One region of the Bacillus cereus group sp. BfR-BA-01430 genome, then DNA from elsewhere that is predicted to be linked to it. Evidence: riboswitches for the same ligand, from Rfam matches in the RefSeq annotation. Region 1 holds a riboswitch; each other region holds the start of a gene.

Region 1 (5,712 bases):
AGAGGAAAGTGTTCATAATATGTATATTATTGTGTTTCAGGCGATTGCAGATTATTTAAATAGATAATGAGAGGAGCCTTTAAATAAGGCTTCTTAATTTTGTCTAAACAAACGTTTGTTTAAGATGTATGTTCGCTCTATATACATTTGAAAATTAAATAAACGTTTGTTTAATATATATGTTCGCCCTAAATAAGATAAAAATATTTGTTTTTTGTTATATTATTGTCTTTAAATAGTGAAAAAAATAAAGAGATTTGCAGGATTATTAAAAATTATCACGAAATAAGTTAAAGTTTGAAGAAATAATGGTTTGAAATAATAAAACGTTTTCTATATGATAAAGGTAAAGGTTAGTAAAAAAGTAGGTGAATTTATGACAGTAACATTTTATTCATACCCAAAATGTGGCACATGTCAAAAAGCAAAGAAATGGTTTGAGGCAAACGATGTAGCATATGAGATGATTCATATTGTTGAAAATCCACCGTCACAAGAAGAATTACGCAATTTGCATACGAAAAGTGAATTGCCGTTAAAGAAGTTTTTTAACACAAGCGGTATGCGTTATCGTGAGCTTGGTTTAAAAGATAAGTTAAAAGATGCAAGTGAAGACGAAATGTTTGAACTTTTAGCGTCTGATGGTATGTTAATTAAACGTCCGATTGTAACAGATGGAACAAATGTAACACTTGGCTTTAATGAAGAGCAGTTTGAAAGTATGTGGAAAAAGTACCAATAAGGTATTTTTACATAATTAATACATTCACTGGAGGTACAGTCATGAGCATTCCAAATCATTTACGTTACTCTGAAGAACACGAATGGGTAAAAACTGAAGGTAATCAAGTTGTTATCGGTATTACTCATTTCGCACAAAGTGAGCTAGGCGATATCGTATTCGTTGAACTTCCTGAAGTAGGTGCAACACTTGAAGCTAATGAGCCATTCGGAAGCGTAGAGTCTGTTAAAACAGTTTCTGAATTATACGCACCTGTAAGTGGTAAAGTTGTAGCAGTAAACGAAGAATTAAGCGATCAACCAGAACTTGTTAACGATTCTCCATACGAAGGTGCATGGATGGTGAAAGTTGAACTTTCTGATGTAAGTGAAGTTGAAAAACTATTAACTGCAGAAAAATACGCAGAAATGACAAACCAAGACTAATTTTATTCTAGATAAAAGAGGCAGCCTATGTGCTGTCTTTTTTAATTTGTATAGCACATTGTCATCAAAGGAATGAGGAACCATATTTACCTCACATTCTGAACGAGCCGCTTTTGCTTTTCGTATTGTCCAGCTCCAGCGGCAAGAACAGTCGGTTGTTTCACTCCTTCCTGCGAGGCAAAAATACGCCTCTACGTCAGAAGCTCCATCCCCCTCACATTCTGAGCGAGCCGCTTGCGCTTTTCTTTGTAAAAATAAACAGGAAACAAGATGGAAATATCGAATATACTATATACTAAAGTAAGGTTGTTTTATAGTATATGGTGATCGGGTGATGACACATGGTTTATGTAGAAAAGGTCATTATTGTAGAAGGGAAATCAGATAGAAGAAAGATTGAATCTATTATTCGAGAGCCGGTGGAAATTGTTTGTACAAATGGTACAATTGGTTTGTCGAAAATGGATGAGCTCATTGATCAGTTTTTTGATAAAGAAGTATATGTGCTAGTGGATGCTGATGATGCAGGAGAAAAGCTTCGCAAGCAATTTCGTAAGGAATTTCCGCAAGCTGAACATATTTATATTGATCGTTCATATCGTGAAGTAGCAACTGCACCGTCTTCACATTTAGCAAATGTATTATGGGGAGCTGACATTGACGTTTATACAGAATATTTACGGTAAGGAATGATGATAGAAGTGATTGACTGGACAGGTGCTGAAGCCGCAAATCTAATAGTGAATCAAGAAAAAACAGTGTTATATGTATATACTCCAATGTGTGGTACATGCCAATTGGCGAAAAAAATGTTAACTGTTGTAGAAGCAGCGATTGTTGACTTAGAAGTTGGCATGTTAGATTTAAATTATGCTCCGCATTTAGCACGTGAATATGAGATAGAAAGTGTTCCTTGTTTACTCATATTTGAAAATGGAACTTTGAAGAAGAAAATATATGCATTTCATTCAGTTGAATATTTATATAAGGAACTACAGTAGGCGGCAAAAAATTTGCCGCCTCGACACATTTCTTGGGAAATATGTTGAAATGGCAGAGGCAATACAGTATTTGTCGAGCGAAAGTAAGAGGATTGATGTTTAGGGAATGGAAAGGTATTAGTAGAAAGTGATATGAAGGATGTGATGAGAATGAATGTATATTCAATGCTTCAATCATTTGTAACACATGCTAATAAACAATATCATTTAGAACCTCTTCTGCGTCAAGAAGGAAAAGTCATTAGTATTCATTTTGGAGATGAGTGCCATTCCCTCCAAATTTCAAGGGATTATATACAGCTTTTAAAAGGAGATAGAGGAACCGAACAAATCCATTGCTTTAAAGAAGAAGATTTACAACAATTAGTTACGGGGAATGTTCGTTTGCAAAAGCTGATTCATGAAGGCCGTGTACACTATGCTGGGACATATCGCACGATGCTATTATTGGAGTCTATGTTTCATATTTGTAAACCAATGCCAATGGGCGCTTAATATTCTGAAATTTTTCTTTTTAAGAAATTTTCTATTGACAGAGTGAATGTATGTTGATAAAATTCAAGTCATAAAATATAGACAATTTCATAAATTTCAAATCAGAAGAAAATTGAATCTGATTTCTCTTATCAAGAGAGGTGGAGGGACTGTGCCCTATGAAGCCCGGCAACCGTCAACGATTTTGTTGAAATGGTGCCAATTCCTGCAAAGCAAATGCTTTGAGAGATGAGAGAAAGGATTATGTTGATATACGCATAAAAACCTTTCTGCTCATTGTAAAGCAGAAAGGTTTTTTGTTGTTTGAATGAGGAGGACATTCAAACAACAGGAAAAATCGATAAAAAGTTGAGCGGATAGCGATAGTTCAATATTCTCACACCAAAAATAAAAAAATATGAGAGTCATTTTGAACGAGCTGCTTACGCTTTTTATGAAATCCAGCTTCAGCGGCTAGCTCTTCGCGTCTAAGAACCTCCCGCACGAAAAGGTAAAAAGCACCTTTTGTGCGAGAGAACCTTAGCCCATCAGAGCTGAACGAGCCGCTTATGCTTTTTACGAAATCTAGCTTCAGCAGCTAGAATGTTCGGTGGCTTCGCTTCTTTCTCCGAGGCAAAAAGCGCCTCTACGTCAGAAGCTACATCCATCTTACATTCTGAACGAGCTGCTTACGCTTTTTAATTAAAGGGGTGAACATCATGATTCTATTAGAAAATGTGAAAAAGATATATCAGTCAAAAAACGGTGATGTGATTGCTGTAGATCATGCCAATTTAAAAATAGAGGAAGGCGAAATCTTTGGGATTATCGGATATAGCGGTGCAGGTAAGAGTTCGTTAATTCGCTTGTTTAATCAGTTGGAGAAACCAACTTCTGGTCAAATTACAGTTGCCAATCGTTTGATTTCAGCAATTACCGGTAATGAGCTTCGAAAGGCAAGACAAGAAATTGGGATGATCTTTCAACATTTCAATTTACTTTGGTCAAGAACTGTTCGTGAGAATATTGCTTTTCCTCTTGAGATTGCCGGTGTGGATAAAGAGGAGCGAAAGAAACGTGTAGATGAGCTTATTCGTCTTGTCGGATTAGACGGAAGAGGCGATGCCTATCCATCTCAACTGAGCGGTGGCCAAAAGCAACGCGTTGGGATTGCAAGAGCGTTGGCTAACAATCCGAAAGTACTTTTATGTGATGAAGCAACATCAGCGCTTGATCCGGAAACAACAGATCAAATTTTAGACTTACTACTAGATATTAATAAGCGCCTTAACTTAACCATTGTGCTTATTACTCATGAAATGCATGTGATCCAAAAGATTTGTAATCGTGTCGCAGTGATGGAAAAAGGGAAAATTGTGGAGACAGGTCCTGTACTGGAGGTATTTCGTAATCCACAGCAAGAGATTACAAAGCGATTTGTTCAGCAATTAACAGATTCTGAAGATACGAATGAAACAATTGAAAACTTATTAGAGAAATACCCAGATGGTAAAGTCATTCGTTTGCAATTTATTGGAGATTCTGTAGAGCGTCCAGTGTTACAAGGGTTAATGAGGCGAGATGATGTAGAAGTGAGCGTGCTTCAAGGGAATATCGCGCAGACAAATAATGGAGCGTACGGAAGTTTAATTGTCCATTTAAATGGTGAAGAAGCAGCCATTCAGCAGGCAATAGCAGGAATTCATCAAGAGAAAGTGGAGCTGGAGGTGATTGCACATGGATAAATTGCTCACAAATGTCGATTGGAATCAAATGCTAGAAGCAACAGGAGAAACATTATACATGACGGCAATCGCAGCAATTGCCACATTTATTTTAGGACTTATATTAGGATTATTGCTCTTTATGACAGCGAAGGATAACTTGTGGGAAAACAAAGTGATTCATACAGTAATCGGGGCATTCGTAAATATTTTTAGATCGATCCCGTTCATCATTTTAATTATTCTACTTATTCCGTTTACAAAGATTCTGCTTGGAACCATTCTTGGGGCAAGTGCAGCATTGCCTGCTTTAATCATTGGCGCAGCACCATTCTATGCGAGAATGGTTGAAATCGCGCTTCGTGAAATTGATAAAGGTGTGATTGAAGCTTCAAAGGCAATGGGAGCGAAAACAAGCACAATTATTTGGAAAGTATTAATTCCAGAATCTTTGCCAGCCCTTGTATCTGGTATTACCGTAACGACAATTGCACTTGTTGGTTATACAGCAATGGCAGGTGTTGTTGGCGCTGGCGGACTTGGTACACTAGCATATTTAGAAGGATTTCAGCGGGGAAACAATGATGTGACAATTGTTGCGACAATTTGTGTATTGCTTGTTGTGTTCTTCATTCAATTTATTGGAGATTTTGCGACAACTCGAATTGATAAACGATAAATCAATTAAAAAATGGGAAGGATGTTAACAGCATGAAAAAATTATTACTTTCAGCACTTATTACGACATCAATTTTTGGATTAACAGCTTGCGGCGGGAAAAGTGAAGATAAGCTTGTGATCGGTGCTTCTAATGTACCGCATGCTGAGATTTTAGAGAAGGCAAAACCATTGCTTGAGAAAAAAGGCATTGAGCTCAAAATTGAAAAATTTCAAGATTATGTATTACCGAATAAATCATTAGCAGATAAAGAATTGGATGCAAACTACTTCCAGCATATTCCTTATTTGGAGAAAGAAATAAAGGATAAAGGGTATAAGTTTGAAATCGCGGGTAAAATTCATTTAGAACCGATTGGAGTATATTCTCAAAAATATAAAAGTTTAAAAGAACTTCCAGATGGAGCAACAGTTATTATGAGTAACTCTGTTGCTGACCATGGACGCGGTTTAGCAATCTTACAAAAAGAGGGCGTTTTAAAAATTAAAGATGGCGTAGATCCTGTGAAAGCAACAACAAAAGATATTGCAGAGAATCCGAAGAGCTTGAAGTTTAAAACAGATATCGAACCAGGTCTATTGTCACAAGTGTATAACAATAAGGAAGGCGATGCGATTTTAATTAACTCAAACTATGCAATTGATGCAAAATTAGACCCAGGAAAAGA
Region 2 (5,712 bases), on a different contig from region 1:
TACATAGCCTTCACCATGTTTTCCAAAACCAATGCCCGGAGCAACTGCAACGTGCGCTTGATTTAATAATAGATCGGCAAATTGTTCAGAATGATAACCATTTGGAACTGGTAACCAAGCAAAGAAGGACCCTTTTGGAGCCTTAACATTCCAGCCGATGGAATGACATGCCGAAATAAGAGCATTCCTCCTAGATTCATAGCGGTTCACTAATTCGGTTACACAAGTTTGCGAACTTAATAATGCTTCGCAAGCAGCTTCCTGAATAGCGCCGAAAAGACTAACATACATATGATCTTGCAGTAGATTAATCGTTTCGATGACACTTTCATTCCCAACTGCAAACGCGATGCGCCAACCAGCCATATTAAATGTTTTTGATAATGTATAAATTTCAATGCCTGTATTTTTAGCACCGTTAGCCTGTAGAAAACTGATCGGTTTTTTTGCATCAAAACCGATAGCGCCATAAGCAAAATCATGCACAACTAAAATGTTATGTTCATTTGCAAAACGGACTGTTTCTTCAAAAAATTCTTTTGAAGCGATCGCACCAGTTGGATTGTTTGGATAATTTAAAAACATTAATTTTGCCTGCTTGACAGTATCTTCGCTTATTTTCATGTAATCCGGTAAAAAATGATTCTCTGCTAATAGTGGCATTGTTTCAAGCTTTGCCTTCGCTAAAGCAATACCAGATAAATAGTCAGGATATCCAGGATCAGGAACAAGAATTGTTTCACCAGGATTTGTAAAACAAAGTGGCAATTCTACTAATCCCGCTTTTCCACCAAATAAAATCGCAACTTCTGTTTTTGGATTTATTTTTACCCCGTATTCACGTTCATAAAATATTGCAATAGCCTCTTTTAAGCTGTTATGTCCACGAAATGGTGGATATTTATGATGAAGCCCCTTTTCTGCTGCATGTTGTAAAGATTTTACGATATGCGGCGGTGTTGGTTGATCGGGATTCCCTTGCCCTAAGTTGATGACATCATGTCCAGCTTCTATTACTTTATTGACTTTTGCGACAAGTGAAGCGAAAAATTGTGTTGGAAGTGATGTCATAAGCTTGGAAGGTTGAAAATCTTTCATACTTTCCACCTCTTTTGAAAGTTGTTACAATTCTAGTGACAAATGATATAATCTTTCCAAGATTTTGTAAAGAGAAAAATAAAGAATGGGGCTGAAAAAATGAAAGTCGCATGTATTCAAATGGATATTGTTTTTGGTGATGTAACTTTAAATGTAGAGCACGCAGAGAAAAAAATAGAAGAGGCAATGAAAGAGAAACCAGATGTAATTGTATTGCCTGAACTTTGGACAACAGGATATGATTTGAAGCGACTTCCTGAAATTTCGGATAAGGACGGAAAACAAACAAAAGAAGTGCTTTCAAAATGGGCAAAAGAATTTAGCGTGAACATTGTCGGCGGTTCTGTTGCAAAGCAGACAGAGAAAGGTGTTACAAATACGATGTATATTATAAATCGCCAAGGAAACGTACAACATGAATATAGCAAAGTGCACTTGTTTCAATTAATGAACGAACATAAGTATTTAATAGCAGGACATGAAACAGGAGAATTTACTTTAGATGAAGTTCAGTGCGGAGGGGTTATTTGCTATGATATTCGTTTTCCAGAATGGATACGCGTACATACTGCTAAAGGAGCAAAAATCGTATTTGTAGTAGCAGAATGGCCGCTTGTTCGCATTGAGCATTGGCGTTTATTACTGCAAGCGAGAGCAATTGAAAATCAATGTTATGTCGTAGCGTGTAATCGAGTAGGAAAAGATTCAAATAACGTGTTTGGCGGTCACTCGCTTATTATTGACCCATGGGGGAAAATTGTCGCGGAGGCACAAGAAGGAGAAATCATTCTTTATGGACATATAGAGCTAGAAAAGATAGAAGAGGTCCGAAAAGGAATTCCCGTCTTTATGGATCGCCGTTTGGAATTGTATAAATAAAAAGATTGACAAATGATTTTTATTCTTGTTATAGTCTTCATCAGAAAGTTAAAAATTCGAATAAGTCGTACAACTCTTATCAAGAGCAGGTGGAGGGATTTGGCCCTATGAAACCCAGCAACCGACCGTAATACCATTGTGAAATGGGGCGCTTATGCGCCAAAAAGGCACGGTGCTAATTCCAGCAGAAAATGAATTTTCTGGCAGATAAGAGGGGAGAAGATACACTTCAAACCTCTTTCTTCATGGAAAGAGGTTTTTCTTATGTTGAGGAAACCTCTGAATTAAAAAGGAGGATGAGACAGTGGGATATTATACATTAACGGAAGAAACAGCAGTACAATATGTCAAAGAGCAGGGATATTTTGAAAAAGAAGCAACAATCGTTTGCCGAGAAATAGGGGATGGGAACTTAAATTATGTATTCCATCTTCATGATGGGGAGCAAGGAATCATTGTAAAGCAAGCACTTCCATATGCAAAAGTAGTTGGTGAAAGTTGGCCGCTTTCGCTTAATAGGGCAACCATTGAAAGTTCGGCATTACAAATTTTTGCTAAGTATGTGCCAGAATTTGTTCCAAAAGTATACGGACATGACAAAGAATTGGCTGTAATAGTGATGGAAGATTTATCATCTTTGACAATTGCACGTAAAGGGTTCATCGAAGGAGAAGAGTATCCATTATTGTCTGAGCATGTAGGTCGTTTTTTAGGGAAAGTGCTATTTTATACTTCGGATTTTGGACTGAATGCCGAAGAAAAAAGAGTGTTAGATGGAAAATTTATAAACCCTGATCTTTGTAAAATTACAGAAGATCTCGTTTTTACAGATCCGTTTGGAAATTACGAGACAAACGACTATGAGACGGAACTTCGGTCTGTTATAGAAGAGCTTTGGTGTGATAAAAATTTAAAACTGCAAGTTGCGCAATATAAATATAAATTTTTAACGAGAAAGGAAGCTTTAATTCACGGGGATTTACATACAGGAAGCATTTTTGCTTCTTCACAAGAAACGAAAATCATTGATCCTGAGTTTGCAACTTTCGGCCCGCTTGGATTCGATTTAGGACAGTTTATAGCAAATTTATTATTAAATGCCTTATCAAGAGAAGAGAAACGAGAAATTATATTTTTTCATATTAAAAAAACATGGGGCTATTTCGTAGATACATTTACAAAACTTTGGATATTGGAAGGCGTTGAAACGTATACGAAGGAAAAGCAATGGCTTCCGATTGTTCTGCAACATATTTTTCGTGATGCGGTTGGATTTGCTGGTTGTGAAGTTATACGTAGAACGGTAGGCTTGGCACATGTAGTAGATTTAGATGGAATTGTTGACAAGGATAGAAGAATACAAGTAAAAAAACAAGCTCTATATTTGGGTAGAAGTCTATTATTACATCAACCAAAGGGTGCAGATATTCAAGTATTCAAAACGTTATTTCAACATATTGTTTCTGAAGGAGGAATAAGAGTGTGAATACAACCGTTGCAGTTCCAAGAGCGATAAGTTGGAAAGGTGATTCTATTGCTATTTTGAATCAAACGAAGTTACCGCATGTTACGGAATATAAAACATTAACAAGTATTGAAGATGTTTGGAAAAGTATTGTTATGCTAGAGGTGAGAGGTGCGCCAGCGCTTGGTATTATAGCTGCTTTTGGATTAGCTTTAGCTGCTCAAAAATATGAAGCTATAAATATAGTGGAATTCAAAGCAAATTTCAATCGAGACTGTAATTATTTAGGGACTTCGCGCCCGACAGCGGTTAATTTATTTTGGGCTATCGACCGTATGAGAGCTGCGATTGAAGAAGTATCCACGATAAAGACAGCACGAAAAATATTAGAAGAGGAAGCGCTACAAATTCAACAAGAAGATGAACAAGTGTGCCGGAGTATTGGAGAACATGCGTTAACATGTTTCCGAGACGGCGACCGTATTTTAACAATTTGTAATGCAGGTAGTATTGCGACTGCTCGTTATGGCACGGCATTAGCACCATTTTATATCGGAAAAGAAAAAGGAATTCATTTACATGCTTATGCTTGTGAAACAAGACCTGTTTTACAAGGGGCACGCTTGACCGCATGGGAGTTGAAAGAAGCTGGTATTGATGTAACGCTTATTACAGATAATATGGCTGCCCATACAATTCAAACAAAGAACATCTCTGCTATTATTGTAGGAGCGGATCGAATTGTGGCAAATGGAGATACTGCAAATAAAGTAGGGACTTTAAATTTAGCTATATTAGCAAAACATTATCAAGTTCCTTTTTATGTTGCTGCTCCTTTGTCTACATTTGATATGAAAAAGAAAACAGGGAATGAAATCATAATCGAAGAGCGGGATGAGACAGAAGTAACAAAGATAAACGGACAACAAATTGCCCCGGCTGGAATTCATATATATAATCCAGCATTTGATATAACACCTCATGAATTCATTTCAGGAATCATTACCGAGAAAGGGATTTTACAGGGAGATTATACAAAAGAAATTGCTTCTTTATTTGAAAAGTAACCTTGTGCAAGGGAGTTTGTTATTTCTATGCCCCTATTTCTTGTACATACTTATGTATATAAGAGAAAGGGGGAAAAAAGGTGGAAGAATGGATATCGATGATTGGCAACGTAGGGTTTCCGATTGTTGTGACATTATATTTACTACACCGCATTGAAAATAAGTTGGATGGTGTCATTGTCGCAATCGAGAAACTCCCGCAGCAAATGAAAGGATATGAAGCACCTTACGAACCGAAATAAGAAAGAGCCCGCCTAAAAAAAATCTTTTAGGGCGGGCTCTTTTCAGAAAAATTATTGGGCTGTATAGCCTCCATCAATCACAACGGCTTGTCCAGTTATTCCTTTTGCTTGTTCACTGGCTAAAAATAAAGCATAGTTAGCAATCTCTTGTACTTCCAGTAATCGTTTTTGCGGCACAAGAGGATAAATAACATCTTCTAATACGCGTTCAAGTGGTACATTTCTCGTATGAGCTAAGTCTTGGAGTTGATTGCGAACAAGAGGAGTATCAACGTATCCTGGACAAAGAGCATTTGCTGTAATTCCATGCGTTGCCCCTTCTAACGCAGCTACTTTTGTTAATCCAATTACACCGTGTTTGGCACTATTATAAGCAGCTTTTCCAGCAAATCCAACGAGTCCATTAACCGAGGCAATATTAATAATGCGTCCATATTGTTGTTTTTTCATAATAGGAAAGGTATGTTTTATTGCGATAAACGGTGCAATCTGCATAATTTTAATAAGAAGCTCGAACGTATCAGTTGGAAATTCATCAATGGGGGAAACATGTTGCATACCAGCGTTATTGATTAGGACATGTAACGAACCAAATTCTGCTACTGTTTTAGCAATGGCTTCCTCGATTTCTTGCTCAGATGTCACGTCACATTTTAATCCAATTGCTGTATGGCCCATCTTTTGTAACTGTTCAGCCGCACTTTTAGCGCGCTCTTCAAGGCGATCGCTCACGACAACTTTTGCTCCTTCTTTTGCAAAGGCAGCAGCCATTTCATACCCAATACCACTCGCAGCACCTGTTAGAAAAATAACTTGGTTTGTAATCATGATGAAATACACTCCTTTATATGAGATAAGATTTGTCTTACTTGCATTATTTAGAGAGTATAGAATGAAAATCCTGCAAACATTTGGAGAAAAACAGTTAGCTATATTGTTTTACAAAATAGTCTTTGCTATA
Region 3 (5,712 bases), on a different contig from region 1:
ATGATATATTACTGACTCCTAAAATCGTTAAGCATTCTGGTAATGCTTCCTTAATAAGACGAATTCCTTCAATCGTTGCGGCTGCCGAGCCAATATATTCTTCATCACCAGTTCCAACTGGAAAAACAAGCGCATCGAAAATAATATCGGAAGGACGTATCCCATATTTCTTCGTTAATAATTCATAACTTCTTTTTGCAATTTCTAACTTTCTTTCTGCACGAACTGCCATTCCTTCTTCATCGATCGTTCCGACTACAATGGCGGCACCGTATTTTTGAATAAGCGGTGTAACCTGCTCAAATCGTTCTTCTCCATTTTCTAAGTTAATCGAATTAATAACACCTTTTCCTTGTATATATGTAAGAGCCTTTGCCATAACTTTTTCATCTGTAGAGTCAATCATAATGGGTACTTTTAAGACTTTCGTAACTTCCGCTAAGAAGTTTTCCATATCTTCAACTTCATCACGATCGGGATCTGCCATACAAATATCGATAATATGTGCGTTTTTCTTCACTTGCGCTCGTGCAATTTCTGCTGCCTCTTCAAAATTCCCTTCCGCTACTAATCGTTTAAACTTTCTTGAGCCAATTACATTCGTTCTTTCTCCAACAAATAATGGTCTCATCGAATCATCATATTGCAATGCCTCTAGGCCACTAATTCCATGCCCTGCTCGCTCATTGTACTGACGAGGCTTACAAGATAATAACGTCTCCTTTATTGCTCTTATATGTTCTGGTGTGGTGCCACAACAACCTCCAATAATATTAATCCATCCTTCTTCAGCAAAACTTTTCACCTTTTCAGCAAGTGAAGCGGGCGACTCATGATAATGACCATCTTCATCAGGAAGACCTGCATTGGGATAACAAGAAATATAGCATTCTGACAACTCAGAAAGAGACCGAATATGTTCGCGCATAAATTCTGGTCCAGTTGCACAATTTAGTCCAACTGATAATGGCTTCATATGTTCCACCGATAAATAAAACGCCTCAATTGTTTGTCCTGCTAAAGTTGTTCCCATCGGCTCAATCGTCCCAGAAATCATAAGAGGCACTGTTTGATGTAACTGTTCAAATGCATTTTGAATTCCTAAATAGGCTGCTTTTACATTGCGCATATCTTGACTTGTCTCAACAAGCAATAGATCGACCCCTCCGCGTAGCAATCCTCTTGCTTGCCTTGTATAAGCTTCCATTAACTCTTCAAAAGTTACACCACCCGTGACACTAATCGCCTTCGTTGTTGGTCCCATTGCACCAGCTACATATACTTCTTTTTGACTTTCTTTCACAGCTTGCCTTGCTAAAAGTGCCGCTCTTTCGTTTAACTCTTCATCTAAATGAGACAATTTATAATCACTTAATACGATATTCGTCGCACCGAATGTATTGGTCTCAATGATATCCGCACCGGCATCAATATAGGCCTTATGGATATTCAAAATAAGATCTGGTCTTGTCTTTACTAAATATTCATTACATCCTTCGTATTCTTCACCACCGAAATCATCAGCTATTAAATCGGCTTGTTGAATCATCGTTCCCATTGCACCATCTAATATTAAGATTTCTTGCTGCAACCTTTCTTCAATCCGTCTCATTTCTTACTTCCTCTCTCGCTTCTTGTTTTTCCTTTACATATTTCACAAGATGTTCTGTAATCTCATATTTTAAAAATGGCGTAATAAGGTAAATGCCATGAAAATATTTCAATGCTTCATCAATTAACTCCTGTGCAATACCGATCCCTTCTTCAATCGCATCCGCTTCTATTTCATGTTCTCCCATTCTTTCTCGCACGTGATCTGGAAGCGTAATCCCCGGTACTTCAAAATGAAGAAAATCTGCATTCCGTTTGCTTACTAGAGGCATAACTCCAATAAAAATAGGTTGTTCTAAATGTTTCGTTTCTTCGTATACTTCATAAATCAACGCCTTATCATAAATGGGCTGCGTTAAGAAATATTCAGCACCCGCTGCAATTTTTCTTTCCATCCGCTTTACTGCAGCTTTTAAATGTCTTACATGTGGATTAAATGCCCCTCCGACAGAAAACCTTGTTGCCGGACCAATCGATTTCCCTAAAATGGATCGACCATCATTCATCTCCTGAATCATCTTAATAAGCTCAATAGACGATACATCATATACAGAAGTAGCCCCTGGAAAATCACCAACCCGAGCTGGATCACCTGTTAAAGCGAGTACTTCTTCCATTCCTAGCGCTGATAATCCAAGTAGATGCGATTGTAATCCAATTACATTGTGATCTCGGCACGTTAAATGAGTAAGTACTGGTATATCGTGCTTCGTTAATAACGCTCCCATCGCCATATTTGAAATGCGCGGTGAAGCTAACGAATTATCAGCTAATGTAATCGCATCAGCACCTGCTCGCTTTAATGCTTTCGCTCCTTCAAAAAAACGCTGTGTATCCAATGTTTTAGGTGGATCTAGTTCAACGACAACTGTCGTTTGTTTTTTCGCTTTCTCGGCAAGAGTACTATGCGATCGGGAGCGCTCCGAGTGTACATGAATGACTTGTGGCCTTAAAACAACCATCTTCTCTATAACAGGTACTTGATTGGTAATTGCACGTTTCATTCTTTCAATATGTGCCGGTGTTGTACCACAACAACCTCCTAATAAACGAACCCCTTGTTCAATAAACTTTGGTGTCATCGTCTCAAAGTAAGCCGGACTTCCTTCGTATATATAGCGTCCTTCTATATAATTTGGAAGTCCAGCATTTGGATAAGCAGATAAATAACCGTCTTTCGGAATCGAGATCATTCTTAAAGCTTCCGTCATAGGAAGCGGTCCCAATTGACAATTTAGGCCGACCACATTTGCACCATCATGTATGAGTTGTGCTAATATCTCATTCACATCATTTCCATTTTGGGTCGTACCAGCCTCATGAAGTGCTAATTGTGCAACAATCGGAATATCTGTTTGTTTCCTTAGGACTTTGATAGCATGTATGAGCTCAAATTCATCATAAAATGTTTCAAGCAGTAGCCCATCTACCTCTTCTTCTATTAACGCTCCAGCCTGTTCAAGTAGCATAAATTCTCGCTCTATATTCGTTGTCGTAACGGCACCAATATGTTTCATTCCACCAATCGTTCCTAAAATCGCATTTTGCTCCTTAACTGCTGCTTTCGCGAGCTTTACTGCTGCTCTATTAATTTGTACAACTTGATTTTCTAAGCCATATGTACGCAATTTCGCCTCATTTGCACCATATGTATTTGTTTGGATCACATCAGCTCCAGCAGCTACGTATTGTTTATGAATCGATACAATTAAATCTGGATCTGATATATTTAACTCTTCAAAACTACTTTGTAGTCCGTGTGAATGCAGTAATGTACCAATTGCTCCATCACCAATTACAATCCCTTTTGATAACAAATCTAGTAATTTCACTTATCTCCCTCTTTTCTATCAATATAAAAAGTCCCCCTCTTCACCTTGAAGAGGGGGACTTTATCAATCCACCTCTTATCACGCAAAACGACTTGTTTTGCAGGTATTAGCACCGTTTCAAACGTATTGTTTGAAGGTTGCCGGGTTTCACAGGGCCTTTTCCCTCCACCGCTCTTAATAAGAGTTTGTCCTTACTATTTATTTATGTTATGAAAAGGAAATCCGTTCTCCTTTTAACAAAATTTGCTGATTTTCTAATAAAATTAGCATGCAAAAAAAGGAAAGTCAATAAAAATATAAAAAATTAAAAAATATTCAAAATAAAGTTGCAATTCTTTTACCTTTTGTTGTAAAGTTAAACACATAATAAAATTTCATACAAAGTATTCTTATCTAGAGAGGTAGAGGGACTGGCCCTACGACACCTCAGCAACCATTAACAAATTTGTTAATAAGGTGCTAATTCCAGCAAATTATTGAGTAATTTGAGAGATAAGAAGAAGACTCTATTTGAATGAAAGCCTTCTTCTTTGAAGGCTTTTTTTATTTTCCTATTACCATAGACTTAAGTTTTCATCTCACAAAGGAGGAATGTTGATATGTCAACAATCGAAACAACATTAGCTCAAATTGGAAACCGCAGTGAAGCGGGTACAGGTACGGTAAATCCCCCCGTTTATTTTTCAACGGCCTATCGCCATGAAGGAATCGGAAAATCAACTGGCTTTGATTATTCTCGAACTGGCAACCCTACACGCGGTCTTGTAGAACGCGCAATTGCTGATTTAGAAAAAGGCGATCAAGGCTATGCCTGTAGTTCTGGAATGGCAGCTGTTCTGCTTGTTCTTTCTCTATTTCGCTCCGATGATGAACTTATTGTATCTGAAGACTTATACGGAGGAACGTATCGTTTATTTTCGGAACATGAGAAAAAGTGGAATATTCGATGTAGATACGTAGATACACAATCGATTGAGCAAATTGAACACGCAATTACTTCTAAAACAAAAGCAATTTTCATCGAAACACCTACCAATCCTTTAATGCAAGTAACTGATATTCAAGCTGTTGCAACTGTTGCAAAGCGTCATGATTTACTGCTCATTGTAGATAATACTTTCTATACACCGTATATACAGCAACCTTTAACTGATGGAGCTGATATCGTTCTACATAGCGCAACAAAATATTTAGGCGGACATAACGACGTATTAAGCGGTCTTGTTGTTGCAAAAGGAAATGTACTTTGTGCGGAGCTTGCCCATTACCATAACGCTTCTGGCGCTGTACTTAACCCTTTTGATTCATGGTTATTAATACGAGGAATGAAAACTTTAGCACTTCGGATGAAGCAACATGAAGAAAATGCAAATAAAATTGTGACCTATTTAAAAGAAGAAGACGGTGTAACAGACGTATTTTATCCAGGTAGAGGGGGCATGATTTCCTTTCGTCTTCGCGATGAGAAATGGATCAATCCCTTCTTACAATCTTTATCTATTATTACATTTGCTGAAAGCTTAGGTGGCGTCGAAAGTTTAATGACATATCCAGCTACACAAACACATGCTGATATTCCAGCAGATATACGAATTGCACGAGGTGTATGCAATCGTCTACTTCGTTTTTCCGTTGGCATTGAACATAGCGACGACTTAATTCAGGACTTACAGCAAGCAATTCAATATGCAAAAGAAGGTGTAAAAATATGAGTTACTCTTTAGACACACTGTTACTGCATAACAAGTATAAACATGACGCACAAACCGGTGCTGTTAACGTTCCGATTTACAATACATCAACTTTTCATCAGTTTGATGTAGATTCCTTTGGAAAATACGACTATAGTCGCTCAGGTAATCCTACACGTGAAGCGCTTGAAGATATAATTGCTCTTCTTGAAGGAGGAACAAAAGGATTTGCTTTTGCATCTGGCATTGCAGCCATTTCTACTGCCTTTCTTCTTCTCTCACAAGGAGACCATGTTCTCATCTCAGAAGATGTATATGGTGGCACTTACCGAATTGTAACAGAAGTTCTATCGCGTTATGGGATATCCCATACATTTGTCGATATGACAAATGTAGATGACGTAAAGCGAAATATACAAGCAAATACAAAAGTTTTTTATATTGAAACGCCATCTAATCCGTTATTAAAAGTAACAGATATTCGCGCTGTTTGTAAGTTAGCGAAATCTGTTGGGGCACTTACTTTCGTAGATAATACATTTTTAACACCACTATTTCAAAAACCGCTGGATCTTGGA
Region 4 (5,712 bases), on a different contig from region 1:
ACGTTTATTAGATGGAACGAGCGCACCGAAACATATTGAAAAAATGAAAAATCCGAAAAATGAATTAGCGTATCGAGCATTTTACAATGCGACAACATACGTTTGGGGGCCACCTGGAACAGGGAAGTCGTATAATTTATCACGGATTATTTCTGCGCATTATCAAAAAGGAAAATCAGTTCTTGTATTAGCTCATAGTAATGCGGCAGTGGATGTGTTGATGAGCGAAGTTACGAAGCAAATGGAGAAGAAGAATAAATGGACGCCAGGAGAAATTGTTCGTTACGGTTTTAGCCAACATGAACATATACGTAATCACGAGACATTACTTGCTTCAAGACTTGTGGAAACGACAAATGGTTCATGGGGGGAAGAAAGACTTTATTTAGAAGAGATGCGTCAAGATTTGCGTGAAAAAATACTATCTTATAAAGCGACTGCTTCTGATAAGAAACGTATGCAAGAAATTGAAGGTGAACTTCGAAAACAGAGGGCGAAAATGAAAGAAGTAGAAAGAGAGTATATTGAAAATGCACAAGTAATTGGTGCGACATTATCAAAATGCGCAATTGATGCGCTGATTTATGAACGCACATTTGATTTAGTTATAGTAGATGAAGTCAGTATGGCATATGTTCCGCAAATTGCTTTCGCAGCTTCACTTGGAAAACGAATTGTCATCTGCGGAGATTTCTTGCAGCTGCCGCCAATCGCAATGGCGAACCATGAGCTTGTTCGAAAGTGGCTTGGTGAAGATATATTTTATCATGTGGGAATTGTAGAATCTGTTAATCAATCAGAAGCACATCCCAATGTATATATGTTGCAGGAACAAAGACGGATGCATGCGGATATCGCAAAATTTACAAATTCATTTATATATAAAAATAGAGTCTATGATCATCCGTCTGTTTCAAAGCGTAAAGAACTAGCAAAATTACAACCGTTCGCAAACGAGGCAACTGTTTTATTTGATACAAGCTTAATGGGGGCTTATTCTTTAAAAGATGCTGCTTCCGGATCGCGTTTTAATATGATGTCTGGCTTAGTGGCGATGCAAATGATTTTAATCGGAGTATTAGATGGTGTTCAATCCATTGGTGTTGTGACGCCATATCGAGCGCAGTCCCGCTTTTTATCAACATGTATAAGAGAGATATTGCAAAAAACGAAATATCAAAATGTGCCAGTTTTAGCAGCAACAGTTCATAAATTTCAAGGTTCTGAAAGGGATATGATACTATTTGATACGGTTGATAGTTACCCACAAGAGCGCCCTGGTGTACTATTTTTTGATCATAAAAACCATCGCCTTGTGAATGTTGCCGTAACAAGGGCGAGAGGGAAGTTCATTCAACTGTCAGATTGTCAATATATGCGTAAAAATCTTTCAAGAAAACAAGCATTATCACAATTAACGGCTCATATAGAGCGCCACGGAAATGTGTATGATCGCACAACGTCACGTCAAGTATGGGAGCGGAAAATTACGAAGCGCTTACGTTGGTTTATGGAAATGAATTTAGAGGAACCGAAAGGGTTGCTAAAAGATATTTTGGCGGCAAAACGAAAAATTGTTCTATCGTTGCCAAGTACAAGAAAAATCGATAAGAGAGTATGGCAAGCGTTAATGCGCACGAATGCACAAGTAATAATTTATAGTGATGGCCCTATTCCGTTAAAAAACGCAAGAGTACAAAGACAAAATAAATCATTCCCGTTTGTAGTCATTGATGATGAAATTTTTTGGGCAGGAGCTCCGTTAACATCGCAAATGATGTTTGAAGGGAGCCCGGAATTTCCGTATATATGTGCAAGATTGCAAGCACCTGAAACAATTGGTGTATTAACAGGATTTTTAGATATTCGGTAAAATCCGATAGGAATTCCTTGACATTTACTCGGAATAACAATAGAATAAAAATAATTTAATATAATTTTATGAAAATTCTTATCACGAGAGGTGGAGGGACTGGCCCTATGAAGCCTCGGCAGCGGATTCTTTATGAATACTGTGCCAATTCCAGCAAGTAATAGACTTGAAAGATAAGAAAGAAGCGTAGTTTGAATGTATATGCGAAAGCCTCTTTCTATCTTTTAGGAAAGAGGCTTTTTTTACGTGTAAATAAAAGGAGGAGTAAAGGGAATGGGAACAACACAAGTAACATCACATCGTAACATCATTCAAGAGAGTATTGAAAAAAACAAAGAAAAGTATATTCAAACAAGCCATGCTATTCATGCGAATCCTGAAATCGGTAATCAAGAATTTTTCGCATCTCGAACGTTAAGTTTACTACTCGGCAGCGCAGGATTTCAATTGCAACACAATATCGCTGGACATGAAACGGGTTTTATTGCAAGGAAAAGTTCAGGGAAATCAGGGCCTACAATCGCCTTTTTAGCAGAGTATGATGCATTGCCTGGACTAGGTCATGCTTGTGGTCATAATTTAATTGGAACAATTAGCGTGGCGGCAGCGATTGCTTTATCAGAAACGCTTGAAGAGATTGGCGGTGAGATTGTTGTGTTTGGTACGCCAGCGGAAGAAGGGGGACAAAATGGAAGTGCAAAAGCTAGCTATGTGAAAGCAGGATTATTTCATCATGTTGATGCGGCGCTTATGATTCATCCTAGTGGAAAAACAGCAACAACAAGTCCGTCTCTTGCGGTAGATCCACTTGATTTTCACTTTTACGGGAAATCAGCGCATGCAGCAGCTTCACCGGAGGAAGGGATTAATGCATTAGACGCCATTATTCAACTGTACAATGGTATTAATGCACTTCGCCAACAGCTACCTGCGGATGTGAAAATTCACGGTGTGATTACAGAAGGAGGAAAGGCTCCAAATATTATTCCAGATTATGCAGCGGCTCGTTTCTTTATTCGTGCAGCAACGCGGAAAAGATGTACAGAAGTGATGGAAAAGGTGAAAAATATTGCACAAGGAGCGGCATTAGCTACTGGGACAACAGTAAAAATAGATCCATTTCAAAATGAAATTGATGAGTTGCTTATAACAAAAACATTGAATGAAGTAGTTGCTGAAGAATTAGAATTGCTTGGAGAAATCGTGCATCGAAAAGAAAGATTTGGTATTGGATCAACAGATGCAGGGAACGTCAGTCAAGTTGTTCCAACAATCCATCCATATATCAAAATTGGTCCAGACGATTTAATCGCTCATACGAATGAGTTTAGAGAAGCCGCTCGTTCTGAACTGGGAGATAAGGCGCTCATTACAGCTGCGAAAGCGCTCGCTTATACAGCATATCGTTTAATGACAGAAGAAGGAACGCTTGAGCAGGTGAAAGAAGAATTTAAAGAAGTGAAAAGAAATCAATAAAAGAACGGGGAAGAAAGAAGTTTGAAGGTATCTTTAAACTTCTTTCTGTTTTTTATAAAATATGAAATCCGTACAAAAGGAATCGAGTAGATTCATGAGAAAATGAGAAAGAGTACGTACAGCTGGATTGTGTCGCTCATAATCCGAAGTTAAATGTTTTTTACCAAAAGCACGGATATAAATATCGAAAAGATTGAACAAATAACTTTTCATTCAAGATTATTTCTTACAGTTCTCTTATATCCTTTCAGTTGTTATTCAAAATATTACAGTAAAAAAGGAATATAAAATATTTGTGCAGAATATTTAGAAAACTGGAGGTGTAAGAGAAATGAGTCAAATTGAATTAGAAAACAAAGTCTTAAAAGCAACAGCAGAGAAAGGAATTATCATTCGTTTCATTTTCGCTAGTTTTGTGGGAATATTTCTGTTTTTTGTGCCTGTTACAATCAATGGTACTTCATCTATTATGATTGACCATATTGTATCGTGGATTCGATCAGCCACTTCATTAACTGTACCGTATTATGCTTTTGGTGTGATGGTAATTGGTGCGATTTATCCTTTTTACACGAAGAAATGGAAGGCATCATTTGTGGATATTTGCTTTTCTTTTTTGAAAGTGATTGGAGTTATATTTGGGGCATTATATTGTTTGAAAGTAGGACCAACTTGGTTTTTTGCGCCGGATGTAGGACCATTTTTGTATGAAAAGTTAGTTATATCAGTAAGTTTACTCGTTCCAATCGGTTCGGCATTTTTATCGCTATTAGTAGGATATGGCTTACTTGAATTCATCGGTACGTTTTGTCGACCAATTATGAGGCCGTTATGGAAGACGCCAGGGCGCTCTGCGATTGATGCGGTTGCTTCATTTGCTGGAAGTTATTCAATTGCTCTTCTTATTACAAATCGTGTTTTTAAAGAAGGAAAGTACACGATAAAAGAAGCGGCGATTATCGCAACTGGTTTTTCAACTGTATCTGCCACATTTATGATCATCATTGCAAAAACATTAAATATTATGCACATATGGAATTTATATTTTTGGACCACGCTTATCGTAACATTCATTGTAACCGCTATCACGGTCAGAATCCCACCACTTCGAACAAAACCAGATACATATATTACAAAAGAAGGGTTTCCAGAGACAGTCTACCAAGAAAGAATGTTTACACGCGCTTGGGAAGATGCGCTGGAAGTTTCGAAATCAGCACCGAGTATACTGAAAAATATTGCAATCAATTTAAAAGATGGGTTCATTATGACAATGGGAATTTTGCCATCTATTATGTCTGTTGGATTAATCGGAATCTTATTGGCAAAATATACACCAGTGTTTGATTGGATTAGCTATATGTTTTATCCATTTACGTTATTGATGCAAGTTCCAGAAGCTGATTTGGCGGCGAAAGCAGCTTCAGTTGGAATCGCTGAAATGTTTTTGCCATCTTTGCTCGTAACAAGTGCACCGCTCGTTACGAAATTTGTTATCGCAGTTGTCTCGGTATCTTCTATTCTCTTTTTCTCAGCTTCAATTCCTTGTATTTTATCTACAGATATTCCGTTAAAAGTTTCTGAACTTGTCATTTTATACGTAGAAAGAACAATTTTAACTTTGCTAATTATTACGCCAATTGCCTATGTATTGTTGTAACGAAAGGCTCACAAAAAGTGGGCCTTTTGAAAGTGTTTGAATGGAGTTTTACATATTTCCGCCATTGTAGGGCAGTCCAACTGGTGCTAATTAATTATCAGTGTGGGTGAAGAAAAGTTTCTCTTTAGGGGAATGATTTTTCAGATTTGTTATAAAGGACAAGTGGATTTTTCAAAGAATAAAATGAAATATAAAAATTTTGACAGTATATTTGTTTTTGATTACCATTTAGCTAGACATAGAGAAAAGGAGAAGAACTTATGGAACTCAACAAGGACAGAGTAAAGTTACGACTTATGGATAGAAATGATATTGAAACATTATATGCCATTGTAAAAGAAAATAAAGAAATATGGACGTATTTAATCGCTAAGATGGAAAATTATGAAGATATGGAAAGGTATGTAGAAAAAGCAATAGAAGGCTATAAAGAAGGGACAGAGCTACCGTTTGTTGTTATTGATCAGGAGAAGAATAAAGTTGTTGGAAGTACACGTTTATACAATATAGAAAAGGAAAATAAAACAGTTGAACTTGGTAAAACATGGTACCACCCAAGTGTTCAAAGAACAAGTGTGAATACAGAATGTAAATTTCTCTTATTGCAATACGCCTTTGAAGAACTAAAAATGCTGCGCGTACAGATTAAGACAGATTCACGAAATACAAAAGCGCAGCGTGCTATTGAAAGACTTGGTGCTAT

What was found. Region 1 has a riboswitch for S-adenosylmethionine ahead of MR058_RS10715 (methionine ABC transporter ATP-binding protein). Riboswitches for the same ligand answer to the same signal wherever they lie in the genome.
Region 2: linked by a shared signal. The riboswitch ahead of mtnK (S-methyl-5-thioribose kinase) and the one ahead of MR058_RS10715 (methionine ABC transporter ATP-binding protein) in region 1 are both predicted to bind S-adenosylmethionine.
Region 3: linked by a shared signal. The riboswitch ahead of MR058_RS18165 (bifunctional homocysteine S-methyltransferase/methylenetetrahydrofolate reductase) and the one ahead of MR058_RS10715 (methionine ABC transporter ATP-binding protein) in region 1 are both predicted to bind S-adenosylmethionine.
Region 4: linked by a shared signal. The riboswitch ahead of MR058_RS06840 (M20 family metallopeptidase) and the one ahead of MR058_RS10715 (methionine ABC transporter ATP-binding protein) in region 1 are both predicted to bind S-adenosylmethionine.

What each region holds. Positions count from the first base shown of each region.
Region 1 covers NZ_JAKUEW010000004.1:163,454-169,165, forward strand. Annotated here, with positions in the region: gene MR058_RS10685 (hypothetical protein) at 1-67, shown strand, start outside; gene MR058_RS10690 (arsenate reductase family protein) at 377-742, shown strand; gene gcvH (glycine cleavage system protein GcvH) at 784-1,167, shown strand; gene MR058_RS10700 (toprim domain-containing protein) at 1,509-1,853, shown strand; gene MR058_RS10705 (thioredoxin family protein) at 1,860-2,168, shown strand; gene MR058_RS10710 (hypothetical protein) at 2,319-2,663, shown strand; SAM riboswitch class I at 2,789-2,898, shown strand; gene MR058_RS10715 (methionine ABC transporter ATP-binding protein) at 3,362-4,387, shown strand; gene MR058_RS10720 (methionine ABC transporter permease) at 4,380-5,045, shown strand; gene metQ (methionine ABC transporter substrate-binding lipoprotein MetQ) at 5,078-5,712, shown strand, end outside.
Region 2 covers NZ_JAKUEW010000003.1:103,686-109,397, reverse strand. Annotated here, with positions in the region: gene MR058_RS08790 (pyridoxal phosphate-dependent aminotransferase) at 1-1,098, opposite strand, end outside; partial or broken gene MR058_RS08785 (carbon-nitrogen family hydrolase) at 1,113-1,977, shown strand; SAM riboswitch class I at 2,051-2,191, shown strand; gene mtnK (S-methyl-5-thioribose kinase) at 2,282-3,463, shown strand; gene mtnA (S-methyl-5-thioribose-1-phosphate isomerase) at 3,460-4,509, shown strand; gene MR058_RS08770 (YvrJ family protein) at 4,590-4,751, shown strand; gene MR058_RS08765 (3-hydroxybutyrate dehydrogenase) at 4,803-5,579, opposite strand.
Region 3 covers NZ_JAKUEW010000013.1:15,257-20,968, forward strand. Annotated here, with positions in the region: gene metH (methionine synthase) at 1-1,612, opposite strand, end outside; gene MR058_RS18165 (bifunctional homocysteine S-methyltransferase/methylenetetrahydrofolate reductase) at 1,599-3,443, opposite strand; SAM riboswitch class I at 3,516-3,627, opposite strand; SAM riboswitch class I at 3,830-3,942, shown strand; gene MR058_RS18170 (methionine biosynthesis PLP-dependent protein) at 4,043-5,155, shown strand; gene metC (cystathionine beta-lyase) at 5,152-5,712, shown strand, end outside.
Region 4 covers NZ_JAKUEW010000002.1:461,697-467,408, reverse strand. Annotated here, with positions in the region: gene MR058_RS06845 (AAA domain-containing protein) at 1-1,873, shown strand, start outside; SAM riboswitch class I at 1,949-2,053, shown strand; gene MR058_RS06840 (M20 family metallopeptidase) at 2,147-3,349, shown strand; gene MR058_RS06835 (YjiH family protein) at 3,681-5,009, shown strand; gene MR058_RS06830 (GNAT family N-acetyltransferase) at 5,270-5,712, shown strand, end outside.